DNA from 4 places in the Allorhizobium sp. DMC15 genome. Region 2 is predicted to be linked to each of the others. Evidence: predicted binding sites of a transcription regulator. Region 2 holds the regulator's gene; each other region holds the start of a gene.

Region 1 (4,886 bases), on a different contig from region 2:
CCTCGGCCTACAGCAAAGGCAATTACGGCTTGATGCAGATCCGTTACAACACGGCCAAGGCCATGGGCTATGACGGACCTGCGGAAGGTCTATTCGACGCGGAAACCAACATCAAATACGCAGTCAAATACCTGAAAGGTGCCTGGCTCGTCGCCGACAACGATCATGACGGCGCCGTGCGCCTCTACGCTCGCGGATATTACTACGACGCCAAGCGCCGCGGGCTGCTGCACCTGACACAGTGAAACGCCCTCAAGGCACGCTTCACTTCAAAGCTTCCCGGATCGCGGCCACCAGCCGCTGCGGTTTATAACCGCCGCGACTCGGCGTCAGTCCCATCCGCACCACCACGAGATTTTCGGAGGGAATGACGGCGACAGACTGTCCGTCGTGACCGAGAATCCACAGGACTTCCGCGTCAATCCCGAAACCCGCATCCGGCGTGTCGCCCGGCCCCTGCCGCCACGCCTGCGCGCCGCCATAGACGCTGCCGGACGCCGGAGTTTTCTTCATCATGCGCGACATGAAGTTGGCCGGCACGATCACCCTCCCCTGCCACAGACCATCTTGGGCCAGCAGCAGCCCGAAACGCGCCCAATCGCGGGCCGTGGCGTAGAGATACGAACTGCCGACGAGCGTTCCCCGCGCGTCCGCCTCCATCACGGCGCTGCGCATGCCGATCGGCCCGAACAGCGCCTTCCTGGGAAAGGCAAGGGCAGCATCAGGGTCGGAAAGCCGGGACATCCACCAACTTGCGATCAGCACACTCTCACCCGATGAATAGTTAAAGTGTGTACCACGTGCCGTCCGAGCCGGCAGAGACCGCACATAGGCTGCCATATCCGATTGCAGATATAGCATCCGGGTCACGTCTGTGACGTCGCCATAGTCCTCGTTGAAATCGAGGCCACTCTCCATGGCGAGGAGATCTGACAAGCGGATCGTTGAGCGCCCGTCGTCGCGCCATTCGGGAAACAGCCTATCGGAATCGAGATCGACACCTTGTTCGGCAGCCACCATGGCCGCCAGAACGCCATTGACGGTCTTGGCCATCGACCAGCCGAGAAGTGGTGTCTGGGCGTTGAAGCCATCGCCATAGGTCTCGCCCAGGATCCGTCCGTCCTTCACGACGACCACGGCGCGATAGGAGGACCCAAGCAGCGCCTGATCCTGCAGCACATTGGCAAGACGCGGATCATTCGGTGCCGTCCCCTCGCCGTCCGGCCACGGCAGAGTGTCGTCTGCAGGGACGGCTTCGGAGACTGGTGCCATGAGCGCCCGCGCAGCCGCGACATCGCCATCCGGCACGGAGGCGCATCCCAACCCCTCTCGATAGACGGCCACGGACGGTGCGATGAAGCCGGCGAGCCGCGCCACAACCAGACGCCGGTCCATGTCGACCTCCACCCCGGCGAGCCGGAGCAGCGGGTGGCCGGGCGCCTGCACGTCATCGGCCAGCACATCCTCGGCATCGCGGCCCGCAAGAAACACGTTGGAGCAGACGATCTTGGCGGCATAACCCGTGCCGACGCGCAACAAGTCCGGTGGTGTCAGCCACAGCCAGACGATACCACCAGCGAGCAGCACGATAAATCCCAAGGCGATGCCAGCGAATATCTTCGACAGGAGACGCATGTTTTCCTCCGCGTGAGGCGGCCATGCAATCAGCAAATGATGACAGGCGAAAGGTCATGGGAGGCAATCTGCCTTCCTATCCACGGGTCAAACGGTGGGCTGGAATCAATGAACCGGGACCGGCGCAGAGCCGATCGCCAGTCGAGACTGCAGATAACCAAGCACCTCGCCGGCACCGAAAGGCCGTGAGAACAGGAAGCCCTGGGCATCTCCGATCCCGAGCGTTTTGATGAACTCGAGTTGCCGGACCGTTTCAATGCCTTCGATGGTGGTCGTAACCTGAAAGGTCTCGGAAAGCTTGTGCATGAGATCCACCAGGGTTGCCCCCTGACTGGTCTCGACCATTTGCTGAGCGAAGGACCGGTCGATTTTAAGTTCGTCGAGCGGGAACCTGCGCAGATGATGGATCGAAGCGAAACCCGTGCCGAAATCATCGAGCGCGATCCGCACGCCGCCCGATCGCAATTGCGCAAGGTTTCCGCAGACGAGATCAATGTCGACAGAAAAGACCGATTCCGTCACCTCGACGGTCAGGCGCTCGGGCGCCAGACCCGCCTCGACTAGGCTATCGAAGACATGGGAAACAAAGCCGGGATCCTTGAACTGGTCGCCGGATACATTGACGCTGACGCCAACGGGCGCAGGCCACCGCGAAGCCTCCTCGCAGGCCTTGCGTACGACCCAACGACCAATATCCAGGATGATGCCGATCCGTTCGGCAATCGGGATGAAGACGTCCGGGGCAATGAGCCCGCGCGTCGGATGCTTCCAGCGAAGCAAGGCCTCAAGCGACCGGACCTCACCGTCTCTAACACCAACGATCGGTTGGTAGTCGAGATAAAGCTCCCCCCCGCTTAGCGCATGAACAAGGTCCCGTTCCAGTTCCAGCGTCTCGTTAGCCGCCCGTGCCAAGGCCGGATCGTAGAGGGCGTGGCTTGCGCCGAAGCGCTGTTTCGCATGCCCGAGTGCCAGATCGGCACGTTTGACCACCTCACTGACGTCGTGATCCGTAGCCTGAAGCAACGTTGCCCCGATGCTCACACCCGCAAAGACCCGTTTTTTCTGGACCAGAAACGTGTGCGACAGGCTGTCTTCGATGGCCAGACAGACGAATTCGACGACTGCGCTTGATGCCTTGGGGAGGATCACGGCAAACTCGTCGCTGCCGGTCCGGAAAAGCTGCGCCCCTTCGCCAACCGAGTGCTTGAGCCGCCGGCCCGCCTCCACGAGTAGCGCATCGCCCGCCTCATGGCCCATGGTGTCGTTGACAAATTTGAAGCGATCGATGTCGATCAGCAGCAACGCCTGGTTCGGGCGGGCCGTGCCGAACAAGGCACGCAGACCGTCATGCAGCGCTTCGCGGTCGCCGAGCCCCGTCAGTCCGTCCACACCGGGCGTGTGGCGATCGGCCCGACGCTCTTCCAGAACCGCGATCTGGCCTCTCAATTTCTGCTCCACCCCGGCGAGATAGGCGGCGAGCCCGGCGGTGACGAAAGGCAGGCCGGCGGTCAGCAAGAACGGCCAGGCAGACATGATCTTCAGCGGGGATATCCCGGCGACGTCTAGTCCGAATGCGGGAATCAGCGAAGCCAAGGGTGCGATGGCGCCAACGGCAAAGCCTGCAGCCGAATAGGTGAGCACGCGACGTGAGGCAGGCTTCTTTAACATGATGTTAAACACCCCATATTTTGTAGGCAATAAATTGTACGAAAAGCCTTTAGAATTGGTTAGCAGCTCAGGCGTGCTCCGCGTCATCAAACTGTAGCACCCAGGAGCTAAACGCCAGCAACCTCAAGTGATGGCGGATTGACATGACAGAGATTGCACCGGATGCCGGCTTTCATCAGAACACGAAGCTGAAGGATGCGCTGCTGCAACATCGGCCCCTGTCGGCCGCAGGGCTGTCGGAGCGTGTGTTCGGCCTGCTGTTCTCCGGTCTCGTCTATGCGCAGATCTGGGAGGACCCCGAGATCGACATGGAGGCAATGGCGCTTTCGGAAGGTCATCGCATCGTCACCATCGGTTCCGGCGGCTGCAACATGCTGGCTTATCTGAGCCGCCGACCAGCCGCGATAGACGTGGTTGACCTCAACCCGAACCATGTGGCCCTCAATCGCCTCAAGCTCGCCGCCTTCCGCCATCTGCCGGATTACGCCGCTGTGCTGCGCTTCCTCGGGACGGCTGGCGAACGCGCCAACCTCGCTCTCTTCGACAAGCATATCGCCCCGCATCTGGATGAAACATCCCGTCGCTATTGGCAGAAGCGCGGTCTCATGGGCCGGCGGCGTGCGAGCGTCTTTACCCGCAACATCTATCGCACGGGTCTGCTTGGCCGCTTCATCGCGGTCGGTCACCTGCTGGCCCGGGCGCATGGTGTCCGGCTGGAAGATATGGTGGAGGCGAAGTCCTTGCGCGAACAGCGCCACGTCTTTGATACCCGCATCGCGCCGCTATTTGACAAGCCCTTCGTCCGCTGGCTGACAGCGCGCAAGAGCTCGCTCTTCGGCCTGGGCATCCCGCCGCAGCAATATGACGAGCTTGCCAGCCTCTCCGACGAAGGAACGATTGCACCAATCCTGCGGCACAGGCTGGAAAAGCTGGCCTGCTATTTTCCACTCCGGGACAACCCCTTTGCCTGGCAGGCTTTCGCGCGCCGGTATCCGAGAGCGGACGAGGGGCGCATGCCCAGCTATCTGCAGCCGCAGAACCATGAGGCGATCCGCGACTGCGCCGATCGGGTGACTGTCCATCATGCCGGCTTCACCGAACTTCTGGCGCAAAAGCCGGCAGCGAGCCTCGACCGCTTCGTTCTGCTCGATGCACAGGACTGGATGACGCCGCGTCAGTTGAACGAGCTCTGGACGGAGATCAGCCGCACAGCAGCCCCAGGCGCCCGCGTCATCTTCCGCACGGCAGCAGAAGCAAGCGTCCTCGACGGCAAACTCTCCGACAGTCTGCTGGAACAGTGGATCTATCTCGCCGACCAGTCCGCCGCGCTCGACAAACGGGACCGCTCGGCCATCTACGGCGGCTTCCACATCTACGAAAAGCGATCGGCATGAGCGCCGACCGCAGCACCATCGTTGACGGGTCGGGCCACGCGGACCGCATGGACGCGATGTATCGCTATCAGCGGCACATCTATGATCTCACCCGGAAATACTACCTTCTCGGCCGCGACCGCATGATTTCCGGCTTGGCTGTTCCGGACGGCGGCACCCTCCTCGAAGTGGGCTGCGGCACGGGTCGCA
Region 2 (4,886 bases):
GGCCTCTGGAACGAAGTCAAGGATCGCCTGGATGCGGCCGGTACCGGTCTTTCCGGTGGCCAGCAGCAGCGTCTCTGCATCGCCCGTGCCGTCGCCGTCAGCCCGGAAGTCATCCTCATGGACGAACCCTGCTCGGCACTCGATCCGATCGCGACCGCCAAAGTCGAGGAACTGATCCACGAACTGCGCGAGAACTACACGATCGTGATCGTCACCCACTCGATGCAGCAGGCCGCCCGCGTCTCCCAGCGCACGGCCATGTTCCATCTGGGCGAACTCGTCGAAGAAAACGACACGGACAAGATGTTCACCAACCCGGACGATCAGCGCACGCAAGACTACATCATGGGCCGCTTCGGCTGAGCGATCTCAGCGCATACCCTGGCTCTCTTTACAATCAAGGATCTGGCTTATGGCTTCCTCACACATCTATTCGGCCTTCGACGAGGAACTGAAATTTCTGATGCGCCGCATCTCCGAGATGGGCGGTCTGGCGGAACAGATGGTCGCCGAAAGCGTGCGCTCGCTGGTCAATTCCGACGCCGCCCTTGCACAGAAGGTGATCTCCGACGACGTCATCATGGACTCGATGGAGAAGGAAATCGGCGAGAAGGCCGTTGTCACCATCGCCAAGCGTCAGCCGGTCGCCTCCGACCTTCGTGAAATCATCGGCGCCCTGCGCATTGCCTCCGACCTCGAACGCGTCGGCGATCTCGGCAAGAGCAACTCCAAGCGCGTTGTGGCCATCCAGGCGACGGGCGTTCCGCGCAAGCTCGCCCGCGGCCTCGAGCATCTGTCCGATCTGGCCCTTGCCCAGCTCAAGGAAGTGCTCGACGTCTACACGACCCGCTCTGCCGAAAAGGCCAAGTCGATCCGCGACCGCGACGAGGAGATCGATGCGATCTACACCTCGCTGTTCCGCGAATTGTTGACCTACATGATGGAAGATCCGCGCAACATCACCAGCTGCACGCATCTTCTCTTCTGCGCCAAGAACATCGAGCGCATCGGCGACCACGCGACCAACATCGCCGAGACCATCTACTACATGACAACAGGTGCGCCGCCGGAAGGCGAACGGCCGAAGGAAGACCTGACGTCTTCCGTCGGTGCGATCACCGAATGAGCCTTGGCCACAGCGAGGTGATGGTCTGATGCAGCCGAAGATTGCCGTGGTGGAAGACGAGGAGGCGCTGAGCGTCCTCCTGCGCTACAATCTGGAATCGGAAGGATATGAGGTCGAAACGATCCTGCGCGGCGACGAGGCCGAGATCCGTCTGCAGGAACGGGTGCCGGACCTGCTGATCCTCGACTGGATGCTGCCGGGCGTCTCGGGCATTGAGCTGTGCCGCCGCCTGCGCGTCCGGCCGGAAACGGAGCGCCTGCCGATCATCATGCTGACGGCACGGGGCGAGGAAAGCGAACGGGTCAGGGGTCTTGCGACCGGCGCCGACGACTATGTCGTCAAGCCCTTCTCGACACCGGAACTGATGGCGCGCGTCAAGGCGATGCTGCGTCGGGCCAAGCCGGAAGTGCTGTCGAGTGTCCTGCGCTGTGGTGACATCGAGCTCGACCGGGAAACCCACCGCGTCCATCGCAAGAGCCGCGAAGTCCGTCTCGGCCCGACCGAGTTCCGCCTCCTGGAATTCCTGATGACCTCGCCCGGCCGGGTGTTCTCGCGCTCGCAACTGCTCGACGGCGTCTGGGGCCACGACATCTATGTCGACGAACGCACCGTCGACGTGCATGTCGGGCGGCTGCGCAAGGCGCTGAATTTCTCCAACATGCAGGATGTCATCCGGACCGTTCGAGGTGCGGGTTATTCAATGGAAGCCTGAAGCTTCAATCACTTGACGCAAACGAAAGGGCCGCACGGATCATCCGTTGCGGCCCTTTCGTTTGGCGCATGGCCCAAAGAAAACGGGCCCCGAAGGACCCATCCAAAATCTGTGTGATCGTCCGCTCGTCTTAACGAGCGGCCTTGCGGCGGTCGCTGACCGGCTGGTAGGCGAGCTTCGCATGATAGGTGCAATAGGGCGAGGCGTCGCTGATTTCGCAACCACAAAAATGGAAATCGTCCTTCATCGGATCGCCGATCGGCCACTTGCAGGTGCGCTCAGTGAGCTCCGTCAGCGCCAGGCGGCGCGAGATCGGCACGACGACGTTCAGCGGACGGCTGACTTCGACTTCCTGGAAGGTCTCGACCTCGATCTCTTCCTTGAGAAGGGTCGCGCCGGCCGCACGTGTCACGGTCCGGGTAGCGGTTGCTGCCGGGCGAGCCTGGAAGTTCGCCGGACGCTGGGGTGCGGCGGTGCGCTTGGCAGGACGCGCTGCTGAGGAGCTGCCGCCGGCCTTCGCACGACCAGGCAGGTTCAGCCGGTGCACTTTACCAATCACCGCGTTTCGACTTACGCCACCCAACTGTGCTGCAATCTGGCTTGCGCTCAGGCCTTCGGCCCAGAGACGCTTGAGTTTTTCAACCCGCTCATCAGTCCAATTCATGCCATACTTCTCCGCCGCTCGCGTGTGTCATGGCAGAATCCGTCACCGTTGCTTCGAACGAATTCGAAACAAAACCGCCTCGTAACTGTCGGTGATCACTTCCGCCGCATGCAATCTCTTAATGAAATTTAACCTAGAGGTCGGCCGACTCTGTGACAAGAGTCGCCGGAATCATCTGGAATCGATTTTCCGGTTTTCCCCAACTTGCTTCCCGAGTGAGTCAAGTATGCAACAGGTGGAATCGCCTTCCGGCACTCGCGTGCGTCGAAAGCCGGATTTTGTGCCGGACCGCCGAGATCCCGCAAGTTTCGTTGACATTGCAGGGTTAAATGCAGATAGTGCCGACGCCGCCGCAAGGCGGCATTTTTAATTGTTTCGGGCCCGCCGGGCTCGGTCCCGTCGAAAGCACGGGCATGCAGAAGGAATGCAATCGCCATGGCAGACGCTACGCCGCTCTATCAGACCTACAATCGGGCGCCCCTGCGTTTCGAGCGAGGCGAGGGCGTGTGGCTGATCACCGAGACCGGTGAGCGCTATCTCGATTTTGCAGCCGGTGTCGCCGTGACTTCGGTCGGCCATGGTAACCCGCATGTGGTCGGCGCACTCAAGGACCAGGCTGACAAGGTCTGGCACCTGTCGAACCTCTATGAAGTGCCGGGTCAGGAGAAGCTGGCCAAGCGCCTGACGGACGTCACCTTCGCCGACCGCGTCTTCTTCACCAATTCGGGTGCCGAGGCGCTGGAATGCGCGATCAAGACCGCTCGCCGCTACCATTTCGCCAAGGGGCATCCGGAGAAGTTCCACATCATCACGATGGAAGGCGCTTTCCACGGACGCACCATCGCGACGATCGCGGCGGGTGGCCAGGAAAAGTATCTGGAAGGTTTCGGTCCCAAGGCGCCCGGCTTTGACCAGGTCCCGTTCGGTGATCTCGATGCCGTCAAGGCCGCCATCACCGAAGCGACGGCCGGTATCCTGGTCGAGCCCGTGCAGGGGGAAGGTGGCATCCGGCCGATCCCGGTCGAGATGCTGAAGGCCCTGCGCGCGATTTGCGATGAGCACGGTCTGCTTTTGATCCTCGATGAAGTGCAGTGCGGCGTCGGCCGGACCGGCAAGCTGTTTGCCCATGAATGGGCCGGCATCACGCCCGACCTAATGGCGGTGGCCAAGGGCATCGGCGGCGGTTTCCCGGTTGGCGCCTGCCTGGCGACCGAAGAGGCCGCCTACGGCATGAAGCCCGGCACCCACGGCTCCACCTATGGCGGCAACCCGCTCGCCATGGCGGTCGGCAATGCCGTGCTCGACGTCGTGCTGGCCGAGGGCTTCCTCGACCATGTCCGGGATGTGGCGCTTGTCTTCCGTCAGGGGCTGGCGTCGCTCAGCGATCGCTATCCCGATGTCATTGAGGAGGTCCGCGGTGAAGGCCTGATGCTCGGCATGAAGGCTAAGGTGCCCAACACCGAGCTACTGATGGCGATGCGGGACGAGCATCTGCTTGGCGTTCCCGCCGGCGATAACGTCATCCGCCTGCTGCCGCCGCTCACGGTCAGCGCCGCCGAGGCCCGCGAGGGCATCGCCCGCATCGAGCGCGCCGCGGAACAGATCCGGGCCAAGACCGCAGTAACCGCGTAAGGTCAAGACAGGTAAAACTCATGGCATCCCCGAAGCATTTCCTCGATCTCTCCGCCGTTTCAGCGCAGGACCTGCGTCACATGCTGGACGACGCGCGCAGCCGCAAGCAGGCGACCAAGGCCGGCAACGCCGACAAGCCGCTTGCCGGCAAGATGCTGGCGATGATCTTCGAGAAGCCATCCACCCGTACCCGCGTGTCCTTCGATGTCGGCATGCGTCAGTTGGGTGGCGAGACACTGTTCCTGTCGGGTACCGAAATGCAGCTCGGCCGCGCCGAAACCATCGGCGATACCGCCAAGGTGCTTTCGCGCTATGTCGATGCGATCATGATCCGCACCACGGACCATTCACGTTTGCTGGAACTGGCCGAGCATGCGACCGTGCCGGTTATCAATGCGCTTACCGACCTCACCCACCCCTGCCAGATCATGGCAGACATTCTGACGGTCGAGGAACATCGTGGCCCGATCGCCGGCAAGACGCTCGCCTGGACGGGTGACGGCAACAATGTCCTGCATTCGCTGGTCGAGGGCTCTGCTCGCTTCGGTTACAAGATGAACATGGCCGTGCCGCTGGGCTCCGAGCCTGATGACAAGATTCTCAACTGGGCTCGCAACAATGGCGGCGAGATCATGCTCTGCCATGATGCCGACCGTGCCGTTGCCGGCGCCGACGCGGTGATCACGGACACCTGGGTGTCGATGAACCAGGAGCACAAGGCGCGCGGGCACAACGTCTTTCAGCCGTTCCAG
Region 3 (4,886 bases), 520 kb from region 2:
AAGACGCTCAAGGCCGAACGCGGCGAGCGCATGGAAAAGCACCTGCTGCTGACCCGCTACGACGCCAACCGCGCCCAGCGTGGCGACATGCTGAAGGTGGACGACGTGCTCGAGATCCTGTCGATCCCGCTGGTCGGCATAATCCCGGAGAGCATGGATGTGCTGCGCGCCTCCAACATCGGTGCGCCTGTCACGCTCGCCGACGCCCGCAGCGCCCCGGCCATGGCCTATTTCGACGCCGCCCGTCGTCTGGCCGGCGAAAACGTTCCGATCACCATCCCTGGCGAGAAGCGTGGTCTCCTCGACAAGATCTTCGCGCGGAGGGCCGCATGAGCATTTTCTCCCTGTTCCGCAAGCAGCGTTCCGCTCCGATGGCGCGCGAACGCCTGCAGGTCCTGCTCGCCCATGAACGGGCGTCGCTAGAAAGCGATCTGGTGGCCGTGCTGCGCGAGGAAATCCTTGCCGTGATCGCCAAGCATGTCGAATTCGACCGTGACAAGGTGCAGATCAAGATGGACCGCGACGAGGACGTGTCGATCCTGGAGATCGATGTCGAAATCCCGCGCAACGCCCAGCGCCTCGCCGCCTGATCGGACCATCGTCTGCGATGGAAAAGGCCGCCGCCGGAAAACCCGGTCGGCGGCCTTCTCTTGTTCTGTGAGAAGGGCAGGGCGGACATTGCCGCCCGGCCCTCGATCCTCAGCCGATCTTGGCGTTGTCGTCCTTCTTGATCGCAACGATCGTCGATCGCGGCAGCTTGCCTTCGCCATCCGGGAAGGGGGCGTCGGGATGCTGGATGCCGACGAAATGGGTGCGCTTGTCGGCCGACCAGGTCTGGCCGGTGACTTCGGCACCCTTCGGGGCGGTGAGGAAGCGCTCGATCCGGCCCGTGACCGGGTCGCCCGCCAGCATCTGGTTGTTGCCCTGGCCGGCGAACTCGCCTTCGTTGGTGTCTTCACCGTCGGTCTGGATCCAGAGAAGACCGGTCGAATCGAACATCATGCCGTCGGGCGAGTTGAACATGTTGCCTTCGTTGATGTTCGACGAGCCGGCATAGGGGCCGTCCTTGTGCACGACCGGGTTGCCGGCCATCAGGAACAGGTCCCACTTGAACTTGCCATCGGCATGGTCGTCATTCTCGGGGTACCAGCGCACGATCTGGCCGTATTCATTGGCCTCGCGCGGGTTGGCAGCGTTTATCTCCATCACGTCGCCACCGGCATTCGTCCGCATCTTGCCGTCCTTCAGAACAGCGCGGTTGCTGTTGTTGGTCAGGCAGCAATAGGCCTCGATGGCAACCGGATTGGTGGCAACCCATTCCGGGCGGTCCATGGTGGTTGCACCCACCTTGGACGCCGCCTGGCGGGTGAAGACGCAGATCTCGTCCATCTTCATGCCGGTCGTCTCTTCGGTGAGCGCAAGCCATTCGCCGTTGCCGTCGTCCGAGAACTTGGCAACGTAGAGCGTGCCTTCATCGAGCAGCTTGGAGGTGTCTCCACCCGGAACGTAGATGCCGTTGGAGACATATTTGTAGAGGAACTCGCCGCGTTCATCGTCGCCCATATAGACGACCACGCGGCCGTCGCGGGCCACGACCACGGCGGCGTTTTCGTGCTTGATACGGCCAAGTGCAGTGCGCTTGATCGGGGTCGAGGAGGCGTCCGACGGATCGATTTCGACGACATAACCGGCGCGACGCGGCTCGTTCGGGTTCTTCGACACGTCGAAGCGCTCATCGAACTTCTCGTAGCCATAGCGGGTCTCGGCTACGATGCCGTAGCGCTTGTAGTCGTCGGGCATCTTGAACTCGGCATTGGTGGTGCCGAAGTAGCCGTTGAAGTTTTCTTCGCAGGTGAGGTAGGTGCCCCACGGCGTCTTGCCGGCGCCGCAGTTGTTGAAGGTCCCGAGACAGTCGACACCATTGGGATCGGCAGCCGTCTTGACGAGCTCGGAGCCGGCGGCAGGACCCGAGAGCTTCATCGGCGTGTTGTGGTGGATACGGCGGTTGAACTTGCTGTCGACCACGATCTGCCAGCCGTCAGCGCCTTCCGCCACTTCCATGACGGTCACGCCCTGCATGTGCTGCAGGATCTTCACGTCGTCGAGCGACTGCGGCATGCCTTCCGGCGCGTGCGGCAGGTTGGTTTCGTTGTTGACGTATTCGTGGTTGACGGCGATGACCTGGGCGCTGCCGATGACGAACAGTTCCATGCCGTCGGTGTTTTCGCCGAAGACCTTGTCGGAGTTTTCGAGCGATACGCCCTTCATCGGGTCGATGTCGGAGGCCGTGGAGAACAGCGGCTGGCCCCACTTGGCAAGCGGCTTCCAGCTATAGCCTTCCGGAACGTGAACGGTGTTGTCGGTGGCGATCGGGATCGGCTTGAAGGCAAAGCGCGAGGCCGCTTCCTGGGCCTGAGCGGACGTGGAGCTCATCAGATTGCCGAGCGTGCCCATGGCCGCAGCGGCAGAACCGAGCGCGAGCACGCCGCCGAGAAAGCCGCGGCGCGACACGGCGCGTTCAACGACACGGTCGAAATCTGTCATGGCCGGCGGCGGATTGTGCAGCTCATCCCATTCGTCCCAGGACAGGTGATTGGTATTGGTCTCGGTCATGGCGGGAGCCTCCTTTGGGTTGAAGTTCATCCCCCGACTAGTCAGCCCGGGTAACAGGGATATGACGAAATCCGAACAGCCCGGCAGATCTGAAAAGGCTGCATTAGAACCTCCCGATCGGCATTCGGCCGCGCGGCGTTTTAAGCCCTTGTCCTACCTTACCTTTGACCCGGACCGCCCCGGATGAGCGCGAGACGGGATCGCCGGCGTTCACACATCTTTGTTGGATCGCCGTTTCCCTCAGGGTCTCTTCCCTGATTTAGGCCGGTGGACGGGACGGCATGACGCATGCAAAAGATTTGACGTTTACGTAAAAATCAATTAGCCAAAGAGAAGAATAAGCCGCGCCTCCTGGGTGGGAGACTGGGCGTGGCCACGAGCATACGCCAGTTGGAGGAGCACGTCATGTACAAGGCGCCCGTAGAAGAGATCGCGTTCACCCTCAAGCATGTCGCTGGGCTCTCGAAAGCTATTGACGATGGCAAGCTGGGGGATCTCAGCGATGACCTCGTCGACGCGATCTTGACCGAAGCCGGCCGCTTCGCCTCCGATGAGGTCGCCCCGCTCGCCGAAATTGGCGACAAACAGGGCGCCCGCATGGTCGATGGCAAGGTGATCGTTCCCGACGGCTGGGACAATCTCTACCGCGCCTGGGCCGAAGGCGGCTGGAACTCTCTGACGGCGTCCGAGGATTTCGGCGGGCAGGGGCTTCCGCATATGCTGAACGTCGCCGCACTCGAAATGTGGAATTCCGGCTCCATGGGCTTTGCGCTCGGACCGACGCTGACCATGGGCGCCGTCGATGCCGTCACCGCGCACGGTTCCGAGGAATTGAAGGCGAAGTATTTGCCGAAAATGGTCTCCGGCGAATGGACCGGCACCATGAACCTCACCGAACCCCATGCCGGCTCCGATCTCGGCGTCATGAAGTCCCGCGCCGAGCGTCGCGATGACGGCACCTACCGTATCTTCGGCCAGAAGATCTTCATCACCTGGGGCGAGCACGAGATCACCGAGAACATCATCCATCTCGTTCTCGCGCGTCTTCCCGATGCACCCGCCGGCACACGCGGCATCTCGCTCTTCCTCGTGCCGAAATACCTCGTCAACGACGACGGCTCGCTCGGTGCCCGCAACGACCTCCACTGCCATTCGCTGGAGCACAAGCTCGGCATCCACGGCTCGCCGACCTGCACCATGATCTATGGCGACGGCAAGTATGGCGACGAGCCGGGCGCGATCGGCTGGCTGATCGGCGAGGAGAACAAGGGCCTCGCCTGCATGTTCACCATGATGAACAATGCCCGCCTGGCCGTCGGCATGCAGGGTGTTGCCATCTGCGAAGCCGCCACCCAGAAGGCCGTGCAGTATGCCAAGGAGCGCACCCAGGGCAAGGCGCCCGGCTGGACGGGGCAGGGCATGTCGCCGATCATCGAGCATCCGGATGTCGCCCGCATGCTGGTGACGATGAAGGCGCTGACGCAAGGTTCGCGCGCCATCTGCTATGTCTGCGCCCACGCCACCGACATGAGCCATCATGCCGAAGGCGATGAGGCTCGCCATTGGGCCGAGCGGGCCGCCTTGCTGACCCCGATCGCAAAGTCTTTCGCCACAGATGCTGGCGTCGATGTCGCCTCGCTCGGTATCCAGACCCATGGCGGCATGGGTTTCATCGAGGAAACGGGTGCCGCCCGCTACTGGCGCGACAGCCGCATTGCGCCGATCTATGAGGGCACCAACGGCATCCAGGCCGCCGACCTCGTGACCCGCAAGCTGCCGCTCTCCAACGGCAACCATGTGCGCGGTTACATCACCGAGCTGAAGCAGGTGGTGAACGCCGTCCGCGCCTCCAATCTCGAAGGGTTTGGCGAGACGGCCGCCCGCCTCGATGCGAGCCTCGCCGATCTCGAAGACACCACCGAATGGCTGCTCTCGCAGCTCGCTGCTGGCAATGCGTCTGCAGCGCTGGCCGGAGCCACACCCTACCAGCGCCTTTTCGGTCTCGCTTTGACCGGTGTCTACCTCGCCAAGGGCGCCCTTGCCGACGAGGAACACGGCCGCGACAACCGCCTGGCCCTGTGCCGCTTCGCCGCCGAGAACCTGATCGCCGAGACTGCTGCCCTCAAGGACCGCGTCATCAACGGCGAGGCAAGCCTCAATGCAGCCAGGGCACTGTTTGCATAAGCTCCCACCTCCCCCTTGAGGGGGGAGGTCGCCGCAAAGCGGCGGGTGGGGGTGACCCTGCCACAACCAGCATATGTCGTTGATCACCC
Region 4 (4,886 bases), on a different contig from region 2:
AAGTTGACCACGGTGTCGCGGCCAGAGGGCACCATGGGATTGTGCTGCAGGTAACGTTCGGTGAGGAATTGATCAGCCTTATCCCAATGGCCGGCTTCCAAGAGGTCGCGCATAATGTGATAGACCACCTGCTTGTTGGCGTTGAGCACCGGGTCGAGGCTTTCGAAAAGGGCCTCTTTGTCCGCTGCAGCGACGACCGCTTCCTGTGCCCGCGCTGCTGGAAATGCGGCAAATGACACGAGCAGGCCAAGCGAAATCAGGATGGATGCTGTTCTGCCAATCATGGAGCGCCCTTTCTGTGCTGTGGACCACACATATGTTCCAAGCGCGACCCAGCAAAGAGGGCAGATTTTTCTGTGATGGTCTGGAATACAGAACTATGTCGCAGCTCAACTCTGTTAAAATCCGTCTCGGAGGGGTGGAACGCAACCGGCCCGGCTGGTCCCTTGCCAGCAAGGAACAAGATGTGACACTCTGAACCGCCACAATTTTTGGAGACTTCCATGCTGTTTCGCCGCGCTGTGCTCGCCGGTCTGTCCACCCTTGCCCTCCTCCCCTTTACCGCCAATGCCGACACTTTGCCTGATCTGGGAGGAAAGTCGGTCGTCGTGGTGACCGAGAACGCCTATCCGCCCCTGCAATTTGTCGATCCCAAGTCGGGCCAGCAGATCGGCTGGGAATATGACGCGATGAACGAGATCGCCAAGCGGTTGAACTTCAAGGTCGAATACCAGAACACCTCCTGGGACGCGATGATCCAGGCGGTTTCGGACAATCAGTACAACATCGGCATGACCGGCATCACCATCAAGGACGACCGCAAGGAGAAGGTGGATTTCTCTGATCCTTATATGCGTTCGCAGCAGCTGATGCTGGTCCGCGGCGACGAAAGCCGGTTCACGGATGCCAAGAGTTTTGCTGCGCTGGAAAGCGGCCTTGTCGGTGCCCAGCCGGGCACGAGCCCCTTCTACACGGCTGTCTACGAAGTGCTTGATGGCAACGAGCAGAACCCGCGCATCAAGCTGTTCGAGACCTTCGGTGCAACCGTGCAGGCATTGAAGGCCGGTGACGTCGATCTGGTGCTCACCGATAGCACCGCCGGAAACGGATATGTCGCCGCCTCGAACGGCAGCCTTAAGATCGTCGGCGAACCACTCGGCACCGAAGATTTCGGCTTCATCTTCCCCAAGGGTTCCGATCTCGTTGCGCCGGTCAATGCGGCGATTGCAGCCTTGAAGGCGGATGGCACCTTGGATGCACTGAACAAGAAGTGGTTCCTCGATTACAAGATGGGCGAATGAGTCCGCTTGCTGCTCCTGTCCCGAAGGTCAGCGGCTGATGGCGTTCCAGACTTTGCCCCAGGGTGATCCGAAGGGCGACCGGCCATGGTGGCTGGTCGCCTTCGTCGTGTTGGCGGTTGCGCTCGGCGCCGTCATCTTCGTCAGCGATCTCTACGCTCAGGTCTTCAACACGATCGTGAAAGGTCTCGGTGTCACGGTCTTCGTGACGCTGGCCGGGTTTTTGCTCGCCACAGCGCTGGGCCTGCTGGTCGCTCTTCTCGGAATGTCCGATCATCTGGTCCTCCGCCAGATCGCACGCTTCTATGTCGAGGTCGTGCGCGGAATCCCGATACTCGTTCTGTTGTTTTACATCGCTTTTGTTGGTGCCCCTGCGATCGTCACCCTGTTCAATCTGGTCGCCACACCTTTGATCAATGCCGGGTTCGTCGAGCCACTGGTCGTGCGCGACGTGTCGCTGATGTGGAGGGCGATCATCGCCCTGATGATCGGCTATTCCGCCTTCATCGCCGAGATCTTCCGGGCTGGCATACAGTCGATCGACAAGGGGCAGATCGAAGCCGCTAAGGCGCTTGGGTTGAGCCGGAGCCAGCGCTTCCGGCTGGTGGTCTTCCCGCAGGCGATCCGGGTGATCTTCCCGCCCCTGTCGAACGACTTCGTCGCGATGGTAAAGGATTCTTCCCTGGTCTCGGTGCTGGGCGTCGCCGACATCACCCAGATGGGCAAGGTCTACGCCTCTGGCTCGTTCCGCTTCTTTGAGACCTATTCGATCGTCGCCTATGTCTATCTGATCCTGACGATCGGGCTTTCAATCCTGCTGCGTGATTTCGAGAAGCGGATGCGTTCGCGCAATCGAAGCGAATAATCGCTCAGTACTTTTCCGGCACGTACATTTCGGGCGGGACGGGATGGCGGATATAGTCGGCGTTGCGCACGCGCGCCGGAAGTTCGACGGCTTCCTTCGGAACATGCTCGTACGGCACCTGCGACAGGAGATGGGCGATCATGTTGAGACGCGCCTTCTTCTTGTCCACGGCTTGGACCACCCACCAGGGGGCTTCCGGAATGTGAGTGCGCTCCAGCATTTCCTCCTTGGCCCGGGTGTAGCTCTCCCAGTGCACCCGGCTTTCGAGGTCCATGGGCGAGAGCTTCCACTGTTTCAGCGGATCATTGATGCGCATCTGGAAGCGGAATTCCTGCTCCTCGTCGGTGATCGAGAACCAGTATTTGACGAGGATGATGCCGGAGCGCACCAGCATGCGCTCGAATTCGGGCACGGAGCGGAAGAACTCTTCGAGTTCGTCCGGCGTGCAGAAACCCATGACCCGCTCGACGCCGGCGCGGTTGTACCAGGAGCGGTCGAAAAGAACCATTTCGCCCGCCGTCGGCAGGTGCTGCACATAGCGCTGGAAATACCACTGGCTGCGCTCGCGCTCGGTGGGTGCCGGCAGGGCCACGACCCGGCAGACACGCGGGTTGAGCCGCTGGGTGACCCGCTTGATCGCCCCACCCTTGCCGGCCGAATCGCGGCCCTCGAACAGCACCACCATCTTCAGCTTCTTGTACTGCACCCAGTCCTGCAGGCGCACCAGCTCGTGCTGCAACCGGAAAAGCTCGCGGAAGTAGATCTTCCGGTCGATGGTCGGCTCCGCCATGCCGTCTGCAACCAGTTGGTCGAGGCGTTCCTCGTCGAGCTGTTGCTCCAGTTCCTCGTCGAAGCTATCGAGGATTTCGGTCTTGATGCGATGGATGTCTTCGTTCATGGCGCGGGTTCCGGCGGGGCGAGCGTTTACTGACGAAGATCAAGCATGCTTGCACGACTGCTTCATGACAGACCGATGTCAGAGGCCGTGCGAAGCAATTGCCGACATCTGCGAAAACTGGTATGACGCCGCCCATGGGATCGAAATTCGGATGCCTCGCGAACCAGTTTATCGTGCTGCAGGACCACAAGCGTCTGCCGGCACGCTTTTTCGCGCGCGTTCAGGGGGCCCTGGCGAGCCTTCGCGGCTGATCGCCTTTGGCCGACAATCCGGCCCTTCTGCATCCTCGAAGATCCAAATCCCTTTTTCCTCAGTCTGGATGGAATTTACCCATGAGCGCACCTCGCACCCTTTACGACAAGATCTGGGACGACCACGTCGTCGATCGCCAGGACGACGGCACCTGTCTCCTCTACATCGATCGTCACCTCGTTCACGAAGTGACGAGCCCGCAGGCCTTCGAAGGTCTGCGCATGGCCGGCCGCAAGGTCCGCGCACCGCAGAAGACGCTGGCCGTTGTTGACCACAACGTGCCGACCTCGCCGGACCGCCATCTCGGCATCAAGAACGAGGAAAGCCGCATCCAGGTCGAGGCGCTTGCCAACAACGCGGCCGAATTCGGCGTCGAATACTACTCGGCCTCGGACAAGCGCCAGGGCATCGTGCACATCGTCGGCCCGGAACAGGGCTTCACCCTGCCCGGCATGACCATCGTCTGCGGTGACAGCCACACCTCGACGCATGGCGCCTTCGGCGCGCTCGCTCACGGCATCGGCACGTCCGAGGTCGAGCACGTGCTCGCGACCCAGACGCTGATCCAGAAGAAGGCGAAGAACATGCTGGTGCGCGTCGACGGGAAACTGCCCGAAGGCGTGACGGCGAAGGACATCATCCTCGCCATCATCGGCGAGATCGGCACCGCCGGCGGCACCGGCCATGTCATCGAATTCGCCGGCGAAGCGATCGAATCGCTCTCGATGGAAGGCCGCATGACCATCTGCAACATGACGATCGAAGGCGGCGCCCGCGCTGGCCTGATCGCGCCGGACGAGAAGACCTTCGAATACATCAAGGACAAGCCGCGTGCGCCCAAGGGTGAAGCGCTCGAGCAGGCGATTGCCTACTGGAAGACGCTGAAGTCCGATGAAGGTGCACATTTCGACCGCGTCGTCGTTCTCGACGCTGCCAACCTGCCGCCGATCGTGTCCTGGGGCTCTTCCCCGGAAGACGTCGTCTCGGTTCAGGGCATCGTGCCCAATCCTGACGATATCCAGGACGAAACGAAGCGCGCTTCCAAGTGGCGTGCGCTCGACTATATGGGCCTGAAGCCGGGCACGAAGATCACCGATATCGCGATCGACCGCGTCTTCATCGGCTCCTGCACCAATGGCCGCATTGAAGACCTGCGCGCCGTCGCCAAGGTCGTCGAAGGCAAGAAGGTCGCCTCCACCGTTTCCGCCATGATCGTTCCGGGCTCCGGCCTTGTGAAGGAACAGGCGGAAGCAGAAGGTCTCGACAAGATCTTCAAGGAAGCCGGCTTCGATTGGCGCGAGCCGGGCTGCTCGATGTGCCTGGCGATGAACGACGACCGTCTGAAGCCTGGCGAGCGTTGCGCGTCTACCTCGAACCGCAACTTCGAAGGCCGTCAGGGCTTCAAGGGCCGCACGCATCTCGTGTCGCCTGCCATGGCCGCGGCAGCAGCCGTTACTGGCCACTTCGTGGATATCCGCGACTTCCACTAAGCGCGCCGAAGACTGAGTTTATCTCTGCCGCCCGCTCAGAAAGCGGGCGGTTTCTTTTGTGCCACCCCGTTGCAAAGACAGGT

What was found. Region 2 encodes PhoB, which activates phosphate uptake and scavenging genes when phosphate is short. Its sites were predicted from a motif close to TGTCATNNANCTGTCAT; they were not measured.
Region 1: ACT53S_RS09055 (BtaA family protein) is a predicted target of PhoB. The motif match lies at 3,385-3,401, and genes of this name have one in related genera.
Region 3: ACT53S_RS04590 (PhoX family protein) is a predicted target of PhoB. The motif match lies at 2,664-2,680, and genes of this name have one in related genera.
Region 4: ppk2 (polyphosphate kinase 2) is a predicted target of PhoB. The motif match lies at 3,115-3,131, and genes of this name have one in related genera.

The regions. Positions count from the first base shown of each region.
Region 1 is NZ_JBQUZB010000002.1:103,480-108,365, forward strand. It holds gene ACT53S_RS09040 (transglycosylase SLT domain-containing protein) at 1-245, shown strand, start outside; gene ACT53S_RS09045 (serine hydrolase domain-containing protein) at 265-1,635, opposite strand; gene ACT53S_RS09050 (putative bifunctional diguanylate cyclase/phosphodiesterase) at 1,741-3,303, opposite strand; gene ACT53S_RS09055 (BtaA family protein) at 3,447-4,697, shown strand; gene ACT53S_RS09060 (class I SAM-dependent methyltransferase) at 4,694-4,886, shown strand, end outside.
Region 2 is NZ_JBQUZB010000001.1:429,247-434,132, forward strand. It holds gene pstB (phosphate ABC transporter ATP-binding protein PstB) at 1-363, shown strand, start outside; gene phoU (phosphate signaling complex protein PhoU) at 413-1,126, shown strand; gene phoB (phosphate regulon transcriptional regulator PhoB) at 1,155-1,838, shown strand; gene ACT53S_RS02120 (GcrA family cell cycle regulator) at 1,969-2,502, opposite strand; gene ACT53S_RS02125 (acetylornithine transaminase) at 2,938-4,134, shown strand; gene argF (ornithine carbamoyltransferase) at 4,155-4,886, shown strand, end outside.
Region 3 is NZ_JBQUZB010000001.1:950,360-955,245, forward strand. It holds gene minD (septum site-determining protein MinD) at 1-333, shown strand, start outside; gene minE (cell division topological specificity factor MinE) at 330-590, shown strand; gene ACT53S_RS04590 (PhoX family protein) at 700-2,613, opposite strand; gene ACT53S_RS04595 (acyl-CoA dehydrogenase) at 3,019-4,797, shown strand.
Region 4 is NZ_JBQUZB010000004.1:189,062-193,947, forward strand. It holds gene ACT53S_RS18555 (nuclear transport factor 2 family protein) at 1-284, opposite strand, end outside; gene ACT53S_RS18560 (basic amino acid ABC transporter substrate-binding protein) at 504-1,301, shown strand; gene ACT53S_RS18565 (amino acid ABC transporter permease) at 1,339-2,163, shown strand; gene ppk2 (polyphosphate kinase 2) at 2,168-3,061, opposite strand; gene leuC (3-isopropylmalate dehydratase large subunit) at 3,394-4,803, shown strand.